DNA from 3 places in the Nocardioides sp. 616 genome. Region 1 is predicted to be linked to each of the others. Evidence: predicted binding sites of a transcription regulator. Region 1 holds the regulator's gene; each other region holds the start of a gene.
The links. The regulator HrcA, encoded in region 1, represses chaperone genes, less so after heat shock. The targets are predictions, from matches to a motif close to TTGGCACTCGNNNNNNNCGAGTGCCAA.
Positions count from the first base shown of each region.

Region 2: a site for HrcA is predicted at 2,383-2,409, ahead of groES (co-chaperone GroES). Genes of this name have one in related genera too.
Region 3: a site for HrcA is predicted at 2,407-2,433, ahead of groL (chaperonin GroEL). Genes of this name have one in related genera too.

Region 1 covers NZ_POAG01000011.1:45,025-49,711, reverse strand. The annotation lists gene C5H89_RS04095 (DUF3097 domain-containing protein) at 1-481, opposite strand, end outside; gene C5H89_RS04090 (hypothetical protein) at 538-765, opposite strand; gene C5H89_RS04085 (MBL fold metallo-hydrolase) at 932-1,780, opposite strand; gene hrcA (heat-inducible transcriptional repressor HrcA) at 1,906-2,931, shown strand; gene dnaJ (molecular chaperone DnaJ) at 2,973-4,148, shown strand; gene C5H89_RS04070 (16S rRNA (uracil(1498)-N(3))-methyltransferase) at 4,157-4,687, shown strand, end outside.
Region 2 covers NZ_POAG01000012.1:119,201-123,887, reverse strand. The annotation lists gene C5H89_RS05120 (hypothetical protein) at 1-70, shown strand, start outside; gene groL (chaperonin GroEL) at 181-1,806, opposite strand; gene groES (co-chaperone GroES) at 1,892-2,188, opposite strand; gene C5H89_RS05105 (methyltransferase domain-containing protein) at 2,438-3,622, shown strand; gene C5H89_RS05100 (glycoside hydrolase family 3 N-terminal domain-containing protein) at 3,655-4,687, opposite strand, start outside.
Region 3 covers NZ_POAG01000012.1:1,298-5,984, forward strand. The annotation lists gene C5H89_RS04505 (methyltransferase) at 1-242, shown strand, start outside; gene C5H89_RS04510 (TadE/TadG family type IV pilus assembly protein) at 373-819, shown strand; gene C5H89_RS04515 (vWA domain-containing protein) at 909-2,324, shown strand; gene groL (chaperonin GroEL) at 2,558-4,186, shown strand; gene C5H89_RS04525 (alpha/beta fold hydrolase) at 4,350-4,687, shown strand, end outside.

The sequences.
Region 1 (4,687 bases):
GGTCGGCGAGGTCGTCGACGCCTCCCAGGAACTCCACCACGACCCCCTCGATCCGCAGGTCGTCACCCCAGACCTTCTCCACCAGCTCGGCGTCGTGCCGGCCCTCCACGAAGATCCGGCTCTGCCGGGCCACCCGGGCCTTCACCCCGTGGACGGCGACCGACCCCGAGGCCGTCCGGGTCGCCTTGGCGGGGGCGGCGACCTGGACCGGGGGAGTGAGGACCACCGGCGCGCCCTCGAGGAGGAAGCCCGGCCCCATCGGGAAGGTGCGTCGCTTGGCGCGCCGGTCCTCCAGGGTCAGCGTGCGCAGGTCACGGTCGATCGCCACGATCTCCCCGCACCACTGGGTCGTCACCTCCTCCACCACCAGACCCAGCTTCGCGGCGTGCTCGGCGGCGCGGCCGCGCTTGGGCTTGCGCCAGTCGGTGGCGAGGACGTCGGAGCCGTATCGGTCAGTGGGGCGATCAGTGGAGGAAGGCACCCGCCAACGCTAGGCACCCGGTCACCCCGGGCGACGCCGACGCGCCGGGGAGCGGCTCAGGACTGCCCGGGCTCCTGTCCCTCGTCCCCGAGCAGGTCCAGCTCCTCGCGACTGCGGGTGGTGGGGTCGTCCGTGTCCAGGGGCCGGGCCAGCGGGTTCTCCTCGGGCCGCAGGTCCTCCGGCAGCTGGTCGTCGTCGACCCCGGCCAGGCTGGGCTGCTCGGGGGCGGTGCCGTTCTCGTCGTCGGCGGTGGCGTCACCGCTGCTCGAGGGGGCGTCGGGCATCTCGGGAGGTTGGGTCATGAGGTTCGGTACCCACCCGGCGTACGCCGCACGCGCCGGCGCCTGCTCTCACCACACGGCCTCTCACCACACGGCCCGAACTGCGCAGATGCGCCGCCGTGGCGGCACGGCAGGTCCGCCGCACCGACCCGGTCGTCGCCTGGCGCACTCAGACGAGCGGCAGGCGCTTCTGGCTGCGCGGGAGCTGCTCGTAGCCGCGGGTGACGGCGTTCGCCAGGCCTTCGGCGGGGAACGGCCACTCGGCCGCGGCCAGAGCCCCGGTCACGGCTACGCCGCGGCCGGCGAGGTCGCGGATGGTCTCGGCCACGATGCCGACCTCCGCACGCTGCTGCTCGACGAACTCACGGTCCACCGGTGCCCCGTGCCCGGGCACCACCACAGAGCGCGAGGTCGTCAGGCTCAGCACGACGTCCAGCGCCAGGGGCCACTCGAAGGGCCACGAGTCGGGGCCGTACGACGGGGCGGCCGACTGCTCCACGAGGTCACCGGCCAGGAGCAGGTCGACGTCGGGCACCCGCACCACCAGGTCCCCGGCGGTGTGGCCCCGCCCGGGGTGGACGAGCTCGAGTGTCCGGTCGCCGAGGTCCAGGACGCGGACCGACGAGAAAGTGTCGGTGGGCAGCACCACGTTCGTGGCCAGGACGTCGTCACGGTGCGGGTCGTCGGAGGCGGCGTACCGCTCGCGCACCCGGGCGGCGCCGGATGCGAGCTCGGCGAGGGCCTCCTCATGGGCGTGCACGGGAAGGGCGCCGTACGCCTCGCGGAATGCCTCGTTGCCGAAGGTGTGGTCGAAGTGCCAGTGCGTGTTGACGACGGCGGTCACCTCGCCGACCCCGAGCCGACGTACGTCGTCCACGACGGCACGTCCTGCGGTGGTCGAGCCGTGGGTGTCCACCACCACCAACCCCCGGTCGCCCGCCACCACCGTCACGTTCGCGTCGAACCACTCGTAGCGGGCGACCCAGACCCGGTGTGCCACCTCGGTGAAGTCAGCCATGGTGGCGAGCCTAGTCCCGCGTGGCGCGCCTAGTAGACTTGGCACTCGCGGGTTCGGAGTGCCAATGTCAGGGCTTACCGGTCCCGTGCCCTGCCCGCCCCATGATCTCGACGAGGAGTGACCCAGTGTCGGAGGACCGCAAGCTCGCCGTCCTGCGTGCCATCGTGGAGGACTACGTGGCGACCGAGGAGCCCGTGGGCTCCAAGGCGCTGGTGGAACGTCACGGTCTCGGCGTGTCTCCGGCCACGGTGCGCAACGACATGGCGGCACTGGAGGACGAGGGCTTCATCCACCAGCCTCACACCAGCGCTGGTCGGGTGCCCACCGACAAGGGCTACCGCCTGTTCGTGGACCGGCTCACCACGGTGAAGCCGATGAGCGCCGCGGAGCGGCGCGCGATCTCGACCTTCCTCGACGGCGCCGTCGACCTGGACGACGTGGTGCAGCGCTCCGTGCGGACCCTGTCCCAGCTCACCCGCCAGGTGGCAGTGGTGCAGTACCCCACACTCTCGCGCAGCACCGTCCGCCACGTCGAGGTGGTCGCGCTGGCGCCCACCCGCCTGCTCGTGGTGCTGATCCTGTCCACCGGCCGCGTGGAGCAGCGACTGGTGGACACCGAAGGGCTGGCGCTGGACGACGAGCTGCTCGCGGAGCTGCGCACCCGGGTGAACGGGGCCGCCGGCGGCCAGCGGATCGCCGATGCCGGAACCGCGCTCGCCGCCCTGCCCGACGAGGTCGCGGAGCGGGAACGGCCGTTGGTCACCGCCGTCGTCGACGCCCTGGTCGAGGCCATGTCGGACCACCGCAGCGACCAGCGGGTCGCGGTGGGCGGTGCGGCCAACCTGGCCCGCTACGGCGACAGCTTCGAGACCGCTGTGCGTCCTCTGCTGGAGGCCCTGGAGGAGCACGTGGTGCTGCTCAAGCTGCTCGGTGAGGCGACCAGTGGCGGCGCCGTCACGGTGCGCATCGGAGCAGAGGGCCCCTACAGCGAGCTGGCGGCGACCAGCGTGGTCGCGACCGGCTACGGTGCCGGTCCCGACGCGCTCGCGAGCCTGGGCATCGTGGGGCCCACGCGAATGGACTATCCCGGGACGATGGCGGCCGTCAGGGCTGTCGCGCGCTACGTGTCGCGCATCCTCGACGAGGCCTGAGCCCCCATGCACATACAGATGACGGACGAGAAGGACGAAGTGTGAGCCAGGACCTGTACGAGCTGCTCGGTGTCGCCCGCGATGCCGACGGCGACGCCATCAAGAAGGCCTACCGCCGGCTGGCCAGGCAGCTGCACCCGGACGTCAACCCCGATCCGGAGACGCAGGAGAAGTTCAAGGAGGTCTCGGCCGCCTACGAGGTGCTGTCGGACCCGCAGAAGCGGGCCTACTACGACCGCGGTGGCGACCCCTTCGGCGCCGGCGGCGCCGGCGGGTTCAGCCAGGGGGCGGGCTTCTCGTTCACCGACATCATGGACGCCTTCTTCGGTGGCGGCGCCCCCGGGGCCCAGGCCGGTGGCCGCGGTCCGCGCCCCCGCACCCGGCGCGGCCAGGACGCCCTCATCGCCCTCGAGGTCGAGTTGGCGGAGGCGGCCTTCGGCGTCACGCGCGAGATCAAGGTGGACACGGCCGTGGTCTGCACCGCGTGTCACGGGGAAGGCGCGGCACCCGGCAGCACACCGGTGCCCTGCGAGACCTGCCGCGGAGCCGGCGAGGTGGCCCACGTGCAGCGCTCGTTCCTCGGCGAGATCAGGACCCTGCGCCCGTGCGCGGCCTGCCGCGGCTTCGGCACGATCATCCCCGACCCGTGCCGCGAGTGCAGTGGCGACGGCCGGGTCCGGTCGCGTCGCACCCTCAACGTGAAGATCCCGCCGGGCGTCGACGACGGCACGCGGGTGCAGCTCGCCGGACAGGGTGAGGTCGGCCCCGGTGGCGGGCCAGCCGGCGACCTCTACGTGGAGATCAGGGTGGCCGAGCACGCCACCTTCATCCGGAACGGGAACGACCTGCACTGCACCGTCTCGGTGCCGATGACGGCCGCGGCGCTCGGCACGAGCCTGTCCCTGCCGCTGCTGGAGGCAGACCTGGCCTCCGAGGACCCCGACCTGCGCACCACCTTCGACCTCGAGGTGCCGGCCGGCACTCAGTCCGGTGCCGAGCAGGTGATCCGCGGGTTCGGCGTCCCGGGGCTGCGCGGTGGCCGCGGTGACCTGATCGTCACCACGGTCGTCGAGACGCCCACCCGGCTGGACGCCCGCCAGGAGGAGCTGCTGCGCGAGCTGTCCGCGATCCGCGGCGAGGAGTCCCCCGAGGGCACCGTCAAGGACTCGCAGAAGTCCGTCTTCGGGCGGCTCCGCGACGCCTTCAACGCGCACTGAGGGTTGTCGTGTCCCTGCCGGTCCACTGGGTGCCGACCCTGGTCGACGTCCGACCCGGCGACACCGTCGAGGTGACCGGGGACGAGGCCCACCACGCCGTCGCCGTACGTCGGCTGCGCGCCGGCGAGCGGCTCGTCCTCACCGACGGCGCCGGGCTGCGCGTCACCGGCGAGGTCACCGGGGCCCACAAGCGCTCTCTGGAGGTGCGGGTCGAGGACCGGGAGAGCGTGGTCCGCGCCGGACCGTGGTTCACGGTGGTCCAGGCACTGCCCAAGGGGGAGCGCGGCGAGCTCGCCGTCGAGGTGCTGACCGAGGTCGGTGCCGACCGCATCGTGCCGTGGGCGGCCTCCCGCAGCGTCGCCGTCTGGCGCGGCGAGCGGGCGGTGAAGTCCCACGCCAAGTGGGCCGCCACCGCTCGGGAGGCGGCCAAACAGGCGCGGCGGGCCTGGTTTCCCGAGGTCGCGCCGCTCGCCTCCACCTCGGAGGTGGCCGCGCTGCTGGCCGCGGCCGACGTCGCGGTGGTGCTGCACGAGGAGGCA
Region 2 (4,687 bases), on a different contig from region 1:
GCTCCGGGACGGCGTGGAGCGGGACCTGCCGGAGGACCACTGCCCGGATGGCTCGGCCCCTCACGCCTGAGCACGCCTGAGCGCCCGATCGGCCCAGGAACGGCCGAAGGGCCGGACCGCCTGCGAGGCGATCCGACCCTTCGTGGTGGTGCGTGGTGCGTGGTGCGTGGTGCTGACTGCTCAGTGGCCGTGGCCGTGTCCGTGGCCCGCAGCTGCGGGGGCCTCGTCCTCGTCCTCGGGCTTCTCCACGATGAGCACCTCGGTGGTGAGCAGCATGGCTGCGATGGAGGTGGCGTTGACCAGCGCCGAGCGGGTGACCTTGACCGGGTCCAGGACACCCTGGGCGACCAGGTCGCCGTACTCGTCGGTGGCGGCGTTGTAGCCGTTGCCCACCCCGAGCTCGCGAACCTTGGTGGTGACGACGTAGCCGTTGACCCCACCGTTCTCGGCGATCCAGCGCAGCGGCTCGTCGGCGGAGTTGCGAACGATCCGCACGCCCATCGCCTCGTCACCGGTGAGACCGAGGTTGTCCTCGAGCACCGACACCGCGTGGACGAGGGCGGAGCCACCGCCGGCGACGATGCCCTCCTCGATCGCGGCACGCGTCGCGGACACGGCGTCCTCGATGCGGTGCTTCTTCTCCTTCAGCTCCACCTCGGTGTGTGCACCGACCTTGATCACGCACACGCCACCGGCGAGCTTGGCCAGACGCTCCTGGAGCTTCTCGCGGTCCCAGTCGGAGTCGCTGGACTCGATCTCGGCCTTGATCTGGTTGACGCGGCCCTCGACCTCGGTCGCGTCACCGGCACCGTCGATGATGGTGGTGTTGTCCTTGGTGACCACGACGCGACGGGCCTGGCCCAGCACCTCGAGGCCGACCTGGTCGAGCTTGAGCCCAACCTCGGGCGCGACGACCTGACCACCGGTGAGGGTGGCGATGTCCTGCATCATGGCCTTGCGGCGGTCGCCGAACGCGGGGCTCTTGACCGCGACCGCGTTGAAGGTGCCGCGGATCTTGTTGACCACCAGGGTGGAGAGCGCCTCGCCCTCCACGTCCTCGGCCAGGATGAACAGCTGCTTGCCGGCAGCGATCACCTTCTCCAGCAGCGGGAGCAGCTCCGAGACCGAGGAGATCTTGCCCTGGACGAGCAGGATGTAGGGGTCGTCGAGGACGGCCTCCATCCGCTCGGGGTCGCTGACGAAGTAGGCCGAGATGTAGCCCTTGTCGAACTGCATCCCCTCGGTGAACTCCAGCTCGGTGCCCATGGTGTTGGACTCCTCGACCGTGATCACGCCGTCCTTGCCGACCTTGTCGAAGGCCTGGGCCAGGAGGTCGCCGATGTGAGCGTCGCGGCTGGAGATCGTGGCCACCGAGGCCATGTCCTCACGGGTCTCGACCTCACGGGCCGCCTCACGCAGGGCGTCGCCGACGGCCTCGGCCGCGGCGTCCATGCCCCGCTTGAGGCTCATCGGGTTGGCTCCGGCGGCCACGGCGCGCAGGCCCTCGTGGACCATCGCCTGGGCCAGCACGGTGGCGGTCGTGGTGCCGTCACCGGCGACGTCGTTGGTCTTGGTGGCGACCTCCTTGGTGAGCTGGGCACCAAGGTTCTCGAACGGGTCGTCGAGCTCGATCTCACGGGCGACGGTGACACCGTCGTTGGTGATGGTCGGCGCGCCCCACTTCTTGTCCAGGACGACGTAGCGGCCCTTGGGGCCGAGCGTCACCTTGACGGTGTTGGCAAGCTTGTCGACTCCGCGCTCGAGGGCGCGACGAGCGTTCTCGTCGAACTCAAGGATCTTGGGCATGTGGCTCCTTAGGAAGGGGAATGCCCGGACGCCGCGCAGCGGGTGCCATCACTGGCACGCCTGCGCGCGGCGCCCGGGCAGAAGATCAGGAAACGATGGCCAGCACGTCGCGGCCCGACAGGATGAGGAACTCCTCGCCGGAGTACTTCACCTCGGTGCCGCCGTACTTGCTGTAGATGACCTTGTCGCCCACGGAGATGTCCATGGGGATGCGCTCGTCGCCGTCCTCGTTGAAGCGACCGGGGCCCACGGCCACGACCTCGCCCTCCTGGGGCTTCTCCTTGGCGGTGTCCGGGATGACCAGGCCAGAGGCCGTGGTCTGCTCGGCGTCGAGGGGCTTGACGACGATGCGGTCCTCGAGGGGCTTGATGTTGACCGACACAGTGTCGACCTCCACTTTCTCCACGTTGTTCGGGTGCACCCGTGCGTCTGCACGGTGCTGTGATGCGCTGTCTGGTTCCACTGTCGTGCAATGTCGTGCAATGTCTGCTTCGCCGGTCAGGACCCGTGCCGTCGCGGGGGTCGCGGGTCGGTCCCGGCGCTGGCACACTCACTGGGAGAGTGCCAGTGCTCACGTTAGCACTCCCCCCGATCGAGTGCCAGCAGGCCCCGACGCTGACAGGATGGTCAGGTGGACCTAGACACCTTCCGCTGGCTGCTCACCGACGCCGGCCAGCGACTGCTCGACCGGGCCACCCATGCCTACGCCGACGTGGACGGCGATCCGCTGCGTGCCGCGGCCGCGGTGCGCAAGATCGAGCCGGACCCCGAGCGGTCCAGCGCCGCTCTCACCCAGGTGCAGCTCCGGGTCCGGGCGGTGCCGAAGTTCGGTGACGAGGCCGTCCGCCTGTACTTCACCCCGGACGCCCTGGAGCAGTCCACCCGGCGCCGGGTCGCCGACCACCGCGCCGCCCGGCTGGCAGCTGCCCAGCCCAGCTCGGTGGTGGACCTGGGCTGCGGCATCGGCGGCGACCTGCTCGCCTTCGCCAGGGCCGGGCTGACGGCTGCCGGCGTGGACTCCGACCCGGTGCGCGTGGCCATGGCGGAGGCGAACCTGGCCGCGCTCGGGCTCGCCGGGGCGGTGATGGCGGTGGACGCCACCACCTTGGAGCTCGACGGCTTCGGCGCGGTCTTCGCCGACCCGGCGCGCCGCGGAGCACGTGGCCGCGTCTTCGACGAGCACGGCTGGACCCCGCCGTGGCCCTTCGTCGAGGACCTGCTGCGCAGGACCGCAGTGGTCAAGGTGGCACCCGGGATCCCGCACACCCTGGTGCCCGAGGGCGTCGAGGCCGAGTGGGTCAGCGACCACGGGGAGGTCAAGGAGGCCGCGCTCTGGTCGCCGGGGCTGGCCACCACCCGACACCGGGCGACGGTGATCACCGGCGGCGGGCTGGCGTCGCTGACCTCCGAGGACGACCCCTACGCCGGCCGGGAGCGACCGGTCCGCGAGCTCGGCGCCCACCTCTACGAGCCGGACGGTGCCGTGATCCGGGCCGGGCTCGTCACCGCGGTCGCCGCCGGGGTCGACGGCGGCCTGCTGGACGAGCACATCGCCTACGTCACCTCCGACAAGTCCTTCCGCAGCCCCTTCATGCGCAGCTACTACGTGCTCGACGAGCTGCCCTTCAAGGAGAAGCTGCTGCGCCAGGCGCTGGTGGAGCGCAACATCGGCCCGATCACCATCAAGAAGCGCGGGGTCGACATCATCCCCGAGCAGCTGCGCAAGCGACTGGCCCTGACGGGCGAGGAGGAGGCGACCGTGGTCCTGACCCGGGTCGCGGGCGCTGGCAAGGCCCTGCTGGTGCGCCCCTTCTGATCCGGCCCCGGCCTCGGTTCAGCAGCCTCGGCTCAGCAGCCACGAGCAGGGACGTCGGCGACCTCCACCGGCACCCGCCCCGGGGCGGGACGCCGACCCAGGAGCACCTCCACCAGCGCGCGCATCGCGCCCGGAGTGTTGCCATAGGTGGCGACCAGGTGACGCGCCCGCGACCCGGCCAGGACCCAGGGCGCCCCGACTGCCACGGCGACGTCCGACCGTACGGACGTCGAGGCGCTCCGGAGCAGGGCGACCCGCGTTCCGCGAGGACCGACGCGCAGCCCTGCCGACCGCGCCGCCGCGGTGAAGGCAGCGACCACGTCCCGGTCTCCGACCGGCTGCACCCGGCTGCCCACCAACCGGCCCTGGCACGTGCGGGACATCACCGTCACCGCGGCCCGGGACCAGGCCAGCGCCTGGGGGCGGGCACTCCCGGGTGGGGCCCCGCGGGCGTCGCGGTGGTGCAGCAGCAGGGCCACCTGCCGGGCCGCGGCCTGCTCGAGGCGGCGCCGGGTCAGGTCGCCCCGTCGTACGGCGGCCACGATGCCGTCCCGGGCCGCGACCGGGTCGGCCGGCATCAGCAGCACGTCGGCCCCCGCACGCAGGGCACGCACCGCCGCCCGCGCCGGTCCGTAGGACCGGGTGACCGCAGCCATCGCGAGGGAGTCGGTGACCACCAGGCCGTCGAAGCCGAGGTCGGTGCGCAGCAGCCCCGTCACCACGTCCCTCGACAGCGAGGCGGGCACGCCCGGGTCCACCGCGCGCACGTCCAGGTGGCCCACCATCACCGAGGAGCTGCCGGCCGCGACGGCGTCCCGGAACGGGACCAGGTCACGCCCTTGCAGCTGCGCCAGGCTGCGCGGCTGCACCGGGAGCGTGACGTGGCTGTCCTCCCGCACCGAGCCGTGGCCCGGGAAGTGCTTGAGGGTGCTGACGAGCCCGGCGTCGGCATAGCCCCGCGCCGCCGCCAGCACCTGCTCGGCCACCAGCGCCGGCTCGGACGAGGCGGCCCGGGTACCGATCGTGGGATCGGCCGCACCCACGGTGACGTCGGCCACCGGCGCG
Region 3 (4,687 bases), on a different contig from region 1:
CCGAGGACCGGCACGCCCGCGGCACCACGATGGACCTGGTCAAGGACCTCGTCGACGGACTCAACCACGAGGAGTACGTCGTGCCGCACGAGCCGTCGTACGCCGACCGGTGGGTGAAGGCGGTGCACTGCTTCCACAACCTGGTGATCCTGGAGAAGGGCGACAACCGCGAGGGCACCAACAAGTGGACGGTGCTCGCGGAGCGGTATCCGGAGGGCCCTCCGAACGGCCACGAGGTCTAGACCGTTCGGGCCATCTTGGCCCGTTTGCGCTCCGCCCAGACGGGCGGGTTCCTAGTGTGTCGACGATGCGCCGTGCCCGTCGGTAGTAGAGCTGCCCGCGGACTCTGCGCCCGATGCCTGAGGGAGCCACATGTCGTTTCGTGCCAGACACCGCGGAGAACGGGGATCGGCTGCGGTCGAGTTCGCCCTCATCCTGCCGATCTTCATGATTTTCCTCTTCGGCATCATCGACTTCGGCTACATGATCAATCGTGGGTCGATCATCAACAACGCTGCCCGCGACGCCGCGCGCGAGGCGAGCCTGAACGGTACGAAGTTGCAGGTCGAGACCGTGGCGAAGAACGGGACCGCCCAGGTCGGAAGCGCTCCGAACGTCACCGTCTCGGTGACCTGCCGCAAACCGCCAGTTCTCCCCGCGGCGGTCGGGGCCCCGTGCTCTGCCTACGACACCGATAAGGCGAGTGGCGGGACCGCCACCGTCACGATTGCCTACACCCACAAGATGCTCACGCCCGTCGGCGTCTTTTTCCCGGGCGGTTTCAACCTGACCCGGACTGCTGAGATGAGGATCGAATGAATCGCACGGGCAGGGCTGGCCGCCCTCACGGGATCTCTACGCGATGCCGGCGCCGCGACGAGCGAGGGGCCTACGCAGTCCTCTTTTCGATGCTCGTGGTTCTGCTCGTGGCCCTCGCGGCGATCGGGGTCGACGTCGCCAGCAACGTAGCGGCGAAGCAGCAGTTGCGGGACACCGTGGACATCGCTGCACACGCGGGCGCGCTCGCACTCCCCACCACGTCGGCCAACCTCCAGACCGTCGTCGACACGGTGGCCAAGAAGGCTGACTCCGAGACCACCGTGACGGCGGACCAGTGGTGCGTGGTGGCCTCGACCGGCACGGCACCGAACTACGCGCAGATCCCCGGGACCTGCAAGCCGCCGGGGACGAAGCCGTACGCAGGGACGAAGTGCACGTCCGAGCTCTGCTTCATCCCGTGCGTCCCCTCGGCGTCCGACGCCTCGATCAAGTGCAACACCGTCCGAGTCGCCGACTCCAAAGTCGTGCCCTACGCCTTCGCCCCGGCGATCGGCTTCGAGCAGGGGGATACCGGAGCCGTCGTCGCGGTCGCCTGCAAGGGGTCCTGTGGGACGGAAACCCCGAACCCGCTGGACATCGTGGTGGTCGCCGATCGCACGCCGAGCATGAGCGCGAACCTGGCAGACTTGAGATCCAGCATTCGGTCGATGATGACGACCATGGATCCGACCATGCACTTCTTGGCGCTCGGCACCATCGACGCCGCCGCGGCGAAGCCGACCACGGCCGCTCTGCTCTCCAGCACCGCCTGTCCGACCAGCACCACTGCCAACCACAAGCCCCGGACTGGCTCGGGGAGTTCGCCTTCGGACGCGGACATGAAGAAGGGGTGGTGGATGGCGACCCGGTTCAGCAACACCTATTCGACGAAGGTGGGCGAGGTCTACGCGCTGAACGACAAGGACCGGGTGGCGAACGCCGTCAAGTGCTTGGGGGAGAGCAGCAACTATTACAAGACGCACCTGGCAGCCCCCCTGCGCTCTGCCGTCCAGCACCTCTGGGACGCAGACGACCTCGAGACCATGTCGGCCGCAGCCAAGCGACCGGGAGACGTGCGAAAGGTCGTCATCTTCGAGACTGACGGTGCTCCGGTCGAGAGCAGGACCCAGACGGGAAACACGGTCATCGACACGATCGACACCATGGGAGTCAACGAGCCGCGCAGCACGACCGCGGCGAAAGCGTGCAGCAACCTCAAGGCGGTCGCCAACGCCGCGAAGGACAAGGGGACGCTCATCATCACCGTGGGCTTCGGGGACGCCGCCACCGACAACTGCGGCAGCGAGAGGATCTCGACGGTGCTGGCTGACGTGGCCACGGACAGCGACTCCGCCGGGTGCGACACTACGTCGAAGCGCAAGACTGAGAACGAGGACGGCGACTACTTCTTCTGCGCGACGTCGGGTGCTGAGCTTGCTCCGATCTTCGTCACCGCGTTCGGCCAGCTCGAGAAGGGCATCCAGTTCCTCAAGATGCCGATCTGACCGCGACCTACGCCCGCAAACGCCACCCCCGGATCGTGGGGGTGGCGTTTGCACTCTCCGGGGTCGAGTGCTAAACATGACGTTGGCACTCTTATGATGAGAGTGACAAACACGGACTGGTGACGTTGAGGTCCGAAGCGCCGGCGGGAAGGGTCCGCCGGGCAGCCGGATCGTCCGTCGCGGGCAACCCACCAACGCCGTACCCCCGAACTCCCAAAGGAATCGCAGGAGTCATGCCTAAGCTGATTGCTTTCAACGAGGAGGCCCGCCGCGGTCTCGAGCGTGGAATGAACACGCTCGCCGACGCGGTCAAGGTCACGCTCGGCCCCAAGGGTCGCAACGTCGTGCTTGAGAAGAAGTGGGGCGCCCCCACCATCACGAACGACGGCGTGTCCATCGCCAAGGAGATCGAGCTGGAGGACCCGTACGAGAAGATCGGGGCCGAGCTCGTCAAGGAAGTTGCCAAGAAGACCGACGACGTCGCCGGTGACGGCACGACGACCGCCACGGTCCTGGCCCAGGCGATGGTCCGCGAGGGCCTGCGCAACGTGGCCGCGGGTGCCAACCCGATGGGTCTCAAGCGCGGCATCGAGGCCGCTGTCGACGCTGTGTCCGCACAGCTGCTCGCCATGGCCAAGGACGTCGAGACCAAGGAGCAGATCGCCTCGACCGCGAGCATCTCCGCTGCTGACACCACCGTCGGCGAGATCATCGCCGAGGCGATGGACAAGGTCGGCAAGGAAGGCGTCATCACCGTCGAGGAGTCGAACACGTTCGGCCTCGACCTTGAGCTGACCGAGGGCATGCGGTTCGACAAGGGCTACATCTCGGCCTACTTCGTCACCGACCCCGAGCGCATGGAGACCGTGCTGGAGGACCCCTACATCCTCATCGCCAACTCCAAGGTCAGCAACGTCAAGGACCTGCTGCCCCTGCTCGAGAAGGTCATGCAGTCCGGCAAGCCGCTGGTCATCATCGCCGAGGACGTCGACGGCGAGGCCCTGTCCACGCTGGTCGTGAACAAGATCCGTGGCACCTTCAAGTCCGTCGCCGTCAAGGCCCCGGGCTTCGGTGACCGCCGCAAGGCCATGCTGCAGGACATCGCCATCCTCACCGGTGGCCAGGTCATCTCCGAGGAGGTCGGCCTCAAGCTGGAGTCGGCCGGCATCGAGCTGCTGGGCCAGGCCCGCAAGGTCGTCATCACCAAGGACGAGACCACCATCGTCGAGGGCTCCGGTGACACCGCCCAGATCGAGGGCCGGGTCAACCAGATCCGCGCCGAGATCGACAAGTCGGACTCCGACTACGACCGCGAGAAGCTGCAGGAGCGCCTGGCCAAGCTGGCCGGCGGTGTCGCGGTGATCAAGGTCGGCGCGGCCACCGAGGTCGAGCTCAAGGAGCGCAAGCACCGCATCGAGGACGCCGTTCGCAACGCGAAGGCTGCCGTCGAGGAGGGCATCGTCGCCGGTGGTGGCGTGGCGCTGGTCCAGGCCGGTGCCGAGGCGTTCACCAAGCTCGAGCTGGTCGGCGACGAGGCCACGGGCGCCAACATCGTCCGGGTCGCCATCGAGGCCCCGCTCAAGCAGATCGCGATCAACGCTGGTCTCGAGGGTGGCGTCGTGGCGGAGAAGGTGCGCAACCTGACCCCCGGCCACGGCCTGAACGCCGCGAACGGCGAGTACGTCGACATGATCGCCGAGGGCATCATCGACCCGGCGAAGGTGACCCGCTCGGCACTGCAGAACGCCGCGTCGATCGCCGCCCTGTTCCTGACCACCGAGGCCGTCGTGGCCGACAAGCCGGAGAAGGCTGCCCCGATGGGCGGCGACCCCACCGGCGGCATGGGTGGCATGGACTTCTGATCCGCCTGCAACACCGCACCACAGCACGACCCAGCAGGGCCTCGGTCTCACGACCGGGGCCCTGTCGGGCATCTCGGTCGCTACGCGCCTGTGACAGGTGAATGTCGGCTGCCCGACGAGCTACGTCCTTCCGGCCCGCTGCGCTGACTGGCAGGGTTGGGGGATGACCCGCCTCGCGGCTTGGCCCCGGACTCCGATGCCGGCACTCGCACTGGTGCTGGTGCTGGTGCTGGTGGTCGGGACGGCAGGAGCGTGCACCGACGACGCCGAGAAGGCACGTCGTACGCCACCGCAGACGGCCACGCCCTCCGCCTCGGCATCAGAGGCGAGCCCCAGGACCGAGCCGTCGGCGGCAGCCGAGCGGCTGCCCGCGGTTACCTCGCCGTACTCCCTAACGGCGCTGATGGCCGAGGAGTTCAGCAGCGAGCGACCACGCCGCACCCGCACGGTGCTCGAGAACGAGGCGTACACCGAGCACGAGGTGCTCTACCGCAGCGGCGA